Regions from separate parts of the Peribacillus sp. 05N428 genome, predicted to be linked through region 2. Evidence: predicted binding sites of a transcription regulator. Region 2 holds the regulator's gene; the other holds the start of a gene.
What was found. Region 2 encodes Rex, which represses fermentation and respiration genes when NADH is low (regulators of the CRP and FNR family bind a similar motif). Its sites were predicted from a motif close to TTGTGAAATATTTCACAA; they were not measured.

Region 1: a site for Rex is predicted at 1,563-1,580, ahead of qoxA (cytochrome aa3 quinol oxidase subunit II). Genes of this name have one in related genera too.

What each region holds. Positions count from the first base shown of each region.
Region 1 covers NZ_JBFTMS010000010.1:125,440-130,266, forward strand. The annotation lists gene AC1DIV_RS12270 (FeoB small GTPase domain-containing protein) at 12-707, opposite strand; gene AC1DIV_RS12275 (FeoA family protein) at 700-951, opposite strand; gene qoxA (cytochrome aa3 quinol oxidase subunit II) at 1,700-2,635, shown strand; gene qoxB (cytochrome aa3 quinol oxidase subunit I) at 2,723-4,669, shown strand; gene qoxC (cytochrome aa3 quinol oxidase subunit III) at 4,669-4,827, shown strand, end outside.
Region 2 covers NZ_JBFTMS010000039.1:30,961-35,787, forward strand. The annotation lists gene groL (chaperonin GroEL) at 1-1,151, opposite strand, end outside; gene groES (co-chaperone GroES) at 1,210-1,494, opposite strand; gene AC1DIV_RS24145 (CPBP family intramembrane glutamic endopeptidase) at 1,828-2,553, shown strand; gene AC1DIV_RS24150 (YdiK family protein) at 2,550-2,762, shown strand; gene AC1DIV_RS24155 (redox-sensing transcriptional repressor Rex) at 2,791-3,450, opposite strand; gene moaC (cyclic pyranopterin monophosphate synthase MoaC) at 3,484-3,990, opposite strand; gene AC1DIV_RS24165 (ABC transporter ATP-binding protein) at 4,124-4,827, shown strand, end outside.

The DNA.
Region 1 (4,827 bases), on a different contig from region 2:
GTTCATCTCCATTATTTATATACCTCATTTATGGTATTTCTCTTTTCCACTTGCCTCAACAAGTCCTTATCCCCATCCAGGAGACGTAAGGTAAGCCATCGAGTAGGAAGGCCAGCGCCGAAAATCTTTTGCACCATTGGTTCAAGAGATTTTATCCTTTGTTCGATTTCATCATCATAGGGCATATGGAAAGGGGTGCACTGTATTTCTCCCATTAATAAACGATCAAGGGTATCAAGCAACATGGGTATACCTTCTTTGTTTCGTGCAGAAATTTTAATGACGGGAACGCCTAATCGCCTCATTAAAACCCTTTCATTGATATGGATTCCTAATTTCTCCGCCTCATCCATTAAATTTATACAGATGATTGTTTTTTCGGTCATTTCCAATACCTGTAACGCCAAATTCAGGTTTCTTTCCATTGCTGTCGCATCAAGAATTACAATAGTGACATCGGGCTTTTCGAACACGATGTAATCCCTGGCGATTTCTTCGTCCAACGAATTTGAATATAGGGAGTAGGTCCCGGGAAGATCAATGATTTCATATTGCTTTTCCTTGAAAGAAAAGGTTCCAGCTTTCATATCGACAGTCTTTCCAGACCAATTCCCGGTATGCTGCCTCAAACCTGTAAGAAGGTTAAATAAAGTGCTTTTGCCTGTATTGGGATTTCCGGCAAGGGCTATTCGAAACGTCTCACTCATATTGAATCAACTCCCCTTCTATCTTTTGACTCTCCTCTTTTCTTAAAGCAATGGATGTTTGGCTTACACGGAAGGCAATAGGATCACCTAACGGACTTTTGCGAATCACTTCGACAACGGCTCCAGGAACAAATCCTAAATCGAGTAACCTTCGCCGCATGACGCCAACAATATTTAAATGTTTGATGCGGATGAAATCTCCCTTGTTTCCATCATACAATGATAACTTTTTAGACAACTCCATCAATATTTCTCCTCTACATTTTTTTTTACCATGCGCAACTTTTATTTTATATTATGGGATATATGCTTAAATTGTCAAAGGAAATCCAACCTTTTAAGAATTTTTTTAAATTTAAACATTTACTCATTTTTTGATATTGGCTATTGCATTCTTAAATGAGATTTTAAAATTACCTCTTAGTCTGAAATTTCATGCACCAGGAAAGAAATATGAAAAATTTGTGAGTGGATATTTTGGAATAACATTTTATATTTGAAGTTATGGTTAGAGAACATAGTCAAATATTTAAATTTATTTATCAGAAAATTCAGATTATTGAAGGTGGTGTGAGGGCCCATTGATTAAAGTAGGATTAAGTAGGACTATGGAAAGGACCACTTAAACTGAAAATTATTAGTGAATATTCAGTTTGAGTTATTGCTAAGGTGTAATGTAAAAATTATACAGAATTATATTAAAATAAGATAAATGGCTGAATCACTAGTAAATCCTTAAAAGAAAAGTAAACTCCTCAACAAGTAGATTTTAAATAGTTATTATATTTCATTTCAGAAAGATTTTCGAACATTTCTGTTCAATTACCATCTTCTTACTGCTCTTTAATGAACTTTATGTGACAGATGTCACTTTATATTGTCTTTTTTTTAACTTGGGATTAATATGAGTATGTCGGGATATGTGAATATGGTAACACTTTATCCGAATAATTAACAATTGGAATTTTATTATATAAGAAAGGGGTAGTACTATGAAAATGAAATGGGCTTTATTAACTATACTTTTTACCATTGCCACAGTGCTTACCGGTTGCGATAACCCATTAATGATCTTAGATCCTAAGGGTCCTGTAGCTGAGACACAAGCAAATGTCATTATGATATCAATTTGGACAATGGCGTTTGTCGTTCTTGTTGTGGTTGTACTTTATATCTTCATGATAATGAAATATCGTGCTTCCAAACAGCGTGAAGATTATGAACCACCTCACATTGAAGGAAGTAAGACTCTTGAAATAATTTGGGTTGCAATCCCAATTTTAATCGTCGCTTTCCTTTCAGTTGTTACTGTTCAATCGACTTCTGAAGTCGAGGCAACCCCGAAAGGATATGAAGATAAGGAACCATTAATTATTTATGCTTCTTCATCGAATTGGAAGTGGCACTTTAGTTATCCGGAAGAAGATATCGAAACAGTCAATTACCTGTTTTTACCAACGAACCGACCGATTGAATTTAAACTTTATTCGTACGGACCAATCTCTAGTTTCTGGATTCCGCAACTTGGAGGACAAAAATATGCGATGTCCGATATGGTTAACACATTACACTTAGCAGCTTATGCTCCAGGTGACTATATGGGTCGAAATGCAAACTTCAGTGGGTCTGGTTTTGCCGAGCAAACGTTCAACGTTAAGGTGATGCCTCCAAAAGAGTATGTTAAGTGGGTAGATGAAATTAAAGCTACTGCTGAACCAATCACAGAAGAGAAATTCAATAAATTATTAGAGCCCGGTCATGTTGGGCAATCCACATACACTGGAACTCACTTGAAGTTTTCACCAGCTCCAGAAGGTCATAGTAACCACGGATCATCAGATACTAGTGAAACTGAAAATGATTCTAAAGAATCCGATGAAGGCGAAGGTTCAACAAATTCTGACCACAGTAACATGAACCATGAATGATTATTATTTAAGGAACGTCCGATAGTAAAGCAGGCTTTAACTTATTACCATTAATGTAATAACGTTACGAAAGGAGTTACAAAGAGTATGGATTACTTTGATCGATTTGCCGTACCTCATCCAAGTCCTGCGATTTATGCATCGATGGTTGCCATTGGCTTAACTATGATCGCGGTTGTCGCAGGAATTACCTATTTTAAAAAATGGGGTTACTTATGGCGTGAGTGGTTAACAACAGTTGACCATAAACGTATTGGTATCATGTACATCTTGTCAGCACTACTTATGCTTTTCCGTGGTGGCGCCGATGCTCTCATGATGCGTGCTCAAACGGCTGTTCCAGATAACGGTCTTTTGGATGGACAGCATTATAATGAAATCTTTACAACACACGGGGTCGTGATGATCCTGTTTATGGCAATGCCATTTATCATTGGGTTAATGAACATCGTTACACCATTACAAATTGGAGCGCGTGACGTAGCATTCCCACGTTTAAACGCAGTAAGCTTCTGGTTATTTTTCATGGGTGCGATGCTATTTAACATCTCATTCGTAGTTGGTGGTTCTCCTGATGCAGGCTGGACATCTTACTTCCCGCTGGCAAGTAACGATTTCAGTGAATCAGTCGGTTCGAACTATTACGCAATTGCCATTCAGATAGCTGGTATCGGTACATTACTGACAGGTATCAACTTTATCGTAACAATCCTGAAAATGAGAGCTCCTGGCATGAACTTAATGAAAATGCCAATGTTCACATGGTCTATCTTGATCACAAACTTCATTATCGTTTTCGCTTTCCCTGTATTGACAGTGGCACTTGCGTTGATGACAATGGATCGTCTATTCGGAACTCAATTCTTTACGATGTCCAATGGCGGTAGCGATATGCTTTGGGCGAACTTGTTCTGGGTTTGGGGACATCCTGAAGTTTATATCGTAATTCTTCCTGCCTTTGGTATTTACAGTGAGATCATTTCGACTTTTGCACGTCGTAACCTGTATGGATATAATTCGATGGTTATCTCCATGGTAGCTATTTCCACTCTATCTTTCGTTGTATGGGCTCACCATTTCTATACAATGGGTCAAGGTACAATGGTTAACAGCATATTCTCCATCACAACGATGGCAATCGCTGTTCCGACCGGCGTTAAGATATTCAACTGGTTGTTCACACTTTGGAAAGGTAAAATCGTATTTACCGTCCCAATGCTTTACTCCTTAGCTTTCATTCCGATTTTCACACTCGGTGGGGTAACAGGGGTTATGCTTGCCATGGCAAGTGCTGACTACCAATACCATAATACAATGTTCTTAGTAGCTCACTTCCACTACGTATTGATTCCTGGTACTGTATTTGCCGTACTTGCTGGCTTTACGTACTGGTGGCCGAAAATGTTCGGTTTCATGTTAAGCGAAAAAATCGGGAAATGGGCATTCTGGTTTATCACAATCAGCTTTAATGTAACATTCTTCCCAATGTTCATCACTGGTTTAGATGGGCAAGCACGTCGTATGTATACGTATTCTGAATCAACTGGCTATGGTCCATTGAATATGCTTTCTTTCATTGGGGCAGTTGGCTTAGCAATAGGTTTCGCGCTTATCGTATACAACATTTATTGGAGCACTCGTTATGCATCAAGAAATATTTCAAACGATCCATGGGATGCACGTTCTCTAGAGTGGGCTACACATACACCAATACCAGAATACAACTTTGCAATTGTGCCAACAGTTGATTCTACAGAAGCATTCTGGGATGCAAAGAAAAAAGGCTTTAAATTATTTGGTGGTAAGGTAGAAAAGATTCATATGCCAAATAACAGTGGCGTGCCGTTTATCATGAGCTGTATCTTCTTCGTTTGGGGCTTTGCAATGGTATTCAGCATGTGGATCATTGCAATCATCGCAACGATCGGTATCTTTGCTTGTATGGCTCACCGTTCATTCGAAAAAGATCACGGACGTTATATCTCTGTTAAAGAGATCGAAGAAACTGAAAATAAATTGCGAGGTGCTAAGTAATGAAAATAGATAACTCGCTGCCACTAGAATATAGCACGGAAGAAAATCGCTTAAAGATTTTTGGATTCTGGATTTTCTTAGGAGCAGAAATAGCTCTTTTCGCTACATTGTTCGCCGCTTATTTTGTACTAGTTAAAGGTACCGGAGATGGTCCTACA
Region 2 (4,827 bases):
TCAGTAGCTGCACCGACTTTGATTACCGCTACGCCACCAGCTAATTTAGCAAGGCGTTCTTGTAATTTTTCACGGTCGAATTCAGAAGTTGTTTCTTCTAATTGAACACGGATTTGGTTTACACGAGCTTGGATTTGAGCTGTATCTCCAGATCCTTCAACGATCGTTGTATTTTCTTTTGTAACAACCACTTTAGACGCACGGCCTAATGAATCGATTGTTGCAGATTTAAGATCAAGTCCGATTTCTTCAGTGATTACTTCGCCGCCTGTAAGAGCTGCGATGTCTTCAAGCATTGCTTTACGACGGTCACCGAATCCAGGAGCTTTAACCGCAACAGCGTTGAATGTTCCACGAAGTTTGTTCACAACAAGAGTTGCAAGTGCTTCGCCTTCTACATCTTCAGCAATCAATAATAGCGGTTTTCCTTGTTGTACAACTTGCTCAAGTACAGGAAGGATTTCTTGGATATTCGTGATTTTTTTATCAGTGATCAAGATATATGGATTCTCAAGGACAGCTTCCATTTTATCTGAATCAGTAACCATGTATGGAGATGCATATCCGCGATCGAATTGCATACCTTCTACTACGTCCAACTCAGTTGTGAAACCTTTAGACTCTTCGATTGTGATGACGCCGTCGTTACCAACGCGCTCCATTGCTTCCGCAATCAGTTGGCCCACTTCTTCATCAGCTGAAGAGATGGCAGCAACTTGTGCGATTGATTCTTTGTTTTCAACAGGTTGGGAAATGGCTTTCAATTCTGCAATTGCAGTATTGACCGCTTTCTCGATTCCTTTACGGATACCCATTGGGTTAGCACCAGCTGTTACGTTTTTAAGACCTTCACGGATCATCGCTTGCGCAAGAACCGTTGCAGTAGTTGTACCGTCACCAGCTACGTCGTTTGTTTTGCTTGCTACTTCAGCAACCAATTTCGCACCCATGTTTTCGAATGCATCTTCCAATTCGATTTCTTTAGCGATCGTCACACCGTCATTTGTGATAAGCGGCGAACCGAATTTTTTCTCAAGAACCACGTTACGACCTTTTGGTCCAAGCGTTACTTTAACTGCATCTGCAAGTGCGTCCACACCGCGAAGCATGGAGCGGCGAGCTTCTTCACTAAATTTAATTTCTTTAGCCATTTATAAGTACCTCCCTAAAATTTAAGAAAATTTTCGTTCAGTTAAGTATGATGTATAATTAGCCGATAACAGCTAGAATGTCGCTTTCACGTAAAATTAAGTATTCAGTGTCTTCGTATTTAACTTCAGTACCTGCATATTTTGAGAAGATAATTAGATCGCCTTGGGCAACCTCTAAAGCAACACGTTCGCCATTTTCAAGGACACGGCCAGTACCAACTGCTACTACCTTACCTTCTTGTGGCTTTTCTTTAGCAGTATCAGGAAGAACAATACCGCTTGCAGTTTTTTCTTCAGTTTGAACTAGTTCAATAATAACGCGATCACCTAATGGTTTTAACAAGTGAAACAACCTCCTCATATTCTCTTGATAATTTGTTTCATGATTATTAGCACTCTTCATCATCGAGTGCTAACACATTTATAATATTAAATAAACCGAGCCTTTTTTGCAAGTATCTTATTGAAAATTTTTTATTAATTTCTGATAAATTACGGGTAAACTACTTTAGCATAATGATTTCCTAAACATAGTCATTGAAATGTCATGTTAGGGGTACCTTTAAGTGGTGTTCTTCCCCAATTTTTGATACCATTTTGTAGTATGCGTTTATAGATTGTCCCCATGTCAGTAACGTTCCAAGCGGATGGGTGACTATAAAAGGAGTTTTCATTTTTGAAAAAAGAATATTGGTTCGTCATCATCACTTATATTGCCATGCAATTATCCAGTATTGTCGGGGTACCCATTTTCATGCTGATCGGGTCTTATACCGGAATGCCGGCTGATGAACTCGAAGTGAAATCTGCAGCATACTGGATAGTTTTCAGTTTTCTCGCTGCTTTATTCTTGATTCTTTTTTTAATGAGAAAAGATATGAGGGAAAAGTTGGACACGAGAAACCAAACTTCCGTATCCATGTCCATATTATGGGCAATTGCAGGAGTGTTCATGGCTCTTTTTGCGCAAAGCATTGCCGGAAGCATTGAACAAATGCTTGGGGTGGAGTCTGAATCTGAAAATACGCAGCAACTCATTTCACTCATTTACAAAGTCCCCATGGTCATTTTCGTCACTTCAGTAATTGGACCTATATTGGAAGAATTAATTTTCCGTAAAATCATTTTCGGATCACTTCATAAACGCTTTAACTTCTTTATTTCAGCTTTAATCAGCTCAGTTATTTTCGGCTTGGCGCATGGTGAATTTGAACATCTTCTTTTATATACGGCAATGGGCTTCACTTTTGCTTTCCTTTATGCGAAAACAGGCCGCATTCTCGTATCCATGAGCGCTCATATTGCGATGAACACGCTTGTTATCATCCTTCAAGTGGTATATCGGGAGGATATTGAGAAGATGCTAGATACTGCACAGGCCTTCATCGGAGGTTTATTATGAAACGGCAATCACCATTATTCATGGGCATCATTTATGCAGGCTTAGGAGCTCTTTTTACCGCTATCGCAATTCAAACCGTCAATTCTTCAGGATGGGGACTCTTTGCCTACATACTTGTCCTTATTGCGACTCTTGATTTTGGATCGGGATTGCGCATGATCATGCTGCACTTTAAGATTAAAGCCGCACAAAAAAATAAGAAAAAATAAAAAAACGCTGCATAGCTGCAGCGTTTTTTCATTCCTCCAAAGCGGCTTCTTCCACTACCGGATAATGTTTCAGGAAGTAGATGAGCGACTGAAGTTCCACGGCCAGGTCAATGTGGTGGACCCTTATGGATGGCGGCACGGTCAGCCGTGCAGGAGTGAAATTCAATATTCCTTTTATGTCAGCTTTGACTAGACGATCGGTTATCGTCTGGGCTACCTGTGCAGGCACTGTCAATATAGCCGCAGTAATATTATTTTCCTGCAATAGTGTATCGATTTGATCCATATGGTAGATGGGCACATCAGCTATTCGCTTGCCGACCTTTTCTTCAGAAACTTCGAAAGCCATTTCAATTTTTGTATTATTATTTTTCATGAAATTGTAATTTAAAAAAGCGGTTCCTAAATTCCCCACTCCAATTAAAGCGACTTTGGTCAATTCGTCTTGATCTAGTGTTTTCCTGAAGAAGGATAATAAATAATTGACATTGTAGCCGTAGCCTTTTTTCCCAAGCGCGCCAAAGTAGGAAAAATCACGGCGAATGGTAGCAGAATCCACTTTTACGGCTTCACTTAGCTCAGCCGAGGAAACTCTTTGTTTGCCTGAGGAATGTAAGTTCTTTAAAAATCGATAATACAATGGCAACCTTTTGGCTGTTGCCTGCGGTATCTTTGGGTCATGGTTCATTGTTCTTCCCCGCCTTCACACATGCTTTTCAACTTAATCTCTATCTGTTCGTTTTACTTGCCTTTTATAATCGCTACTAGACACTCCGCCTGTTTTCTCCACTAAGAATGTAGGCCCGATCACCATTCCCTTATCAATGGCCTTACACATGTCATAAACAGTCAAGGCAGTCACGGATGCAGCTGTTAACGCTTCCATTTCCACACCTGTACTCCCTTTTGTCTTAGCTTCCGTTTCAATCCTAAGCCTATATCCTTGTTCTTCTTTTTCCCAATCAAAGGCTATATTGACCCCTTGCAGAGCAATGGGATGGCACATCGGAATTATATTGGATGTATTTTTGCTGGCCATGATTCCTGCAACTTGTGCAACAGCCAGTACATCACCTTTTTTCATTTTATGGTTCGTGACCAATTCATATATTTCATCATTCAATAAAATGCTCGACTGAGCCACTGCCGTCCGGGTTGTTTCAGGCTTAGCACTCACATCGACCATTTTGGCCCTGCCCTGTTCATTAAAATGCGTTAAGTCTCCCATTTAAGTAACCCCTCCTAAATCATACACTATTATTCCACTTTATGTAACAGCTTTTCTTTCAGCTTGGAACCAAGCTGTTGCCGATAATAACTAAAATACGTTAAACTAACAGTAATCAATTGAGGTGAAATCTATGATTTTATTACAAATCAATCAACTATCGAAATATTATGGAGCTGAACTTATTTTATCAAATATGAAGCTCGAAGTTCAAAATAAAGATCGAATTGCCCTTGTCGGCCGAAATGGCGCCGGCAAATCCACTCTGCTAAAAATCATAGCCGGGCAGCTTTCCCATGATGGCGGTGAAATAATCAAACCAAAAGGCGTCACCATCGGCTATATGGCCCAGGATACTGGATTGGAATCCGAATTGACCATTTGGGATGAAATGCTTACTGTATTCACTGATCTTATAGAGCAGGAAAAGGAACTGCGTCGCCTTGAGGCTGATATGGCCAGACCTGACATCTTTGAAAACGAAACGGTTTACCAAAAAGTGCTGAATGAATACGACACTTTGATGGTGGCATTCAAAGAGAAGGGCGGTTATCAATATGAAGCGGATATCCGTTCCGTATTGCATGGTCTTCAGTTTGCCGACTTTGACTATTCTACCCCAATTTCCACTTTAAGCGGCGGGCAAAAAACAAGGCTTGCATTAGGTAAGCTGCTTTTAAGGAAACCGGATATATTGATTCTGGATGAGCCGACGAACCATTTGGATATCGAAACCCTCTCTTGGCTTGAACAATATTTACAAGGCTACCAGGGAGCTGTCCTCATTGTTTCCCATGACCGCTATTTTTTAGATAAAGTAGTAAACCTGGTTTATGA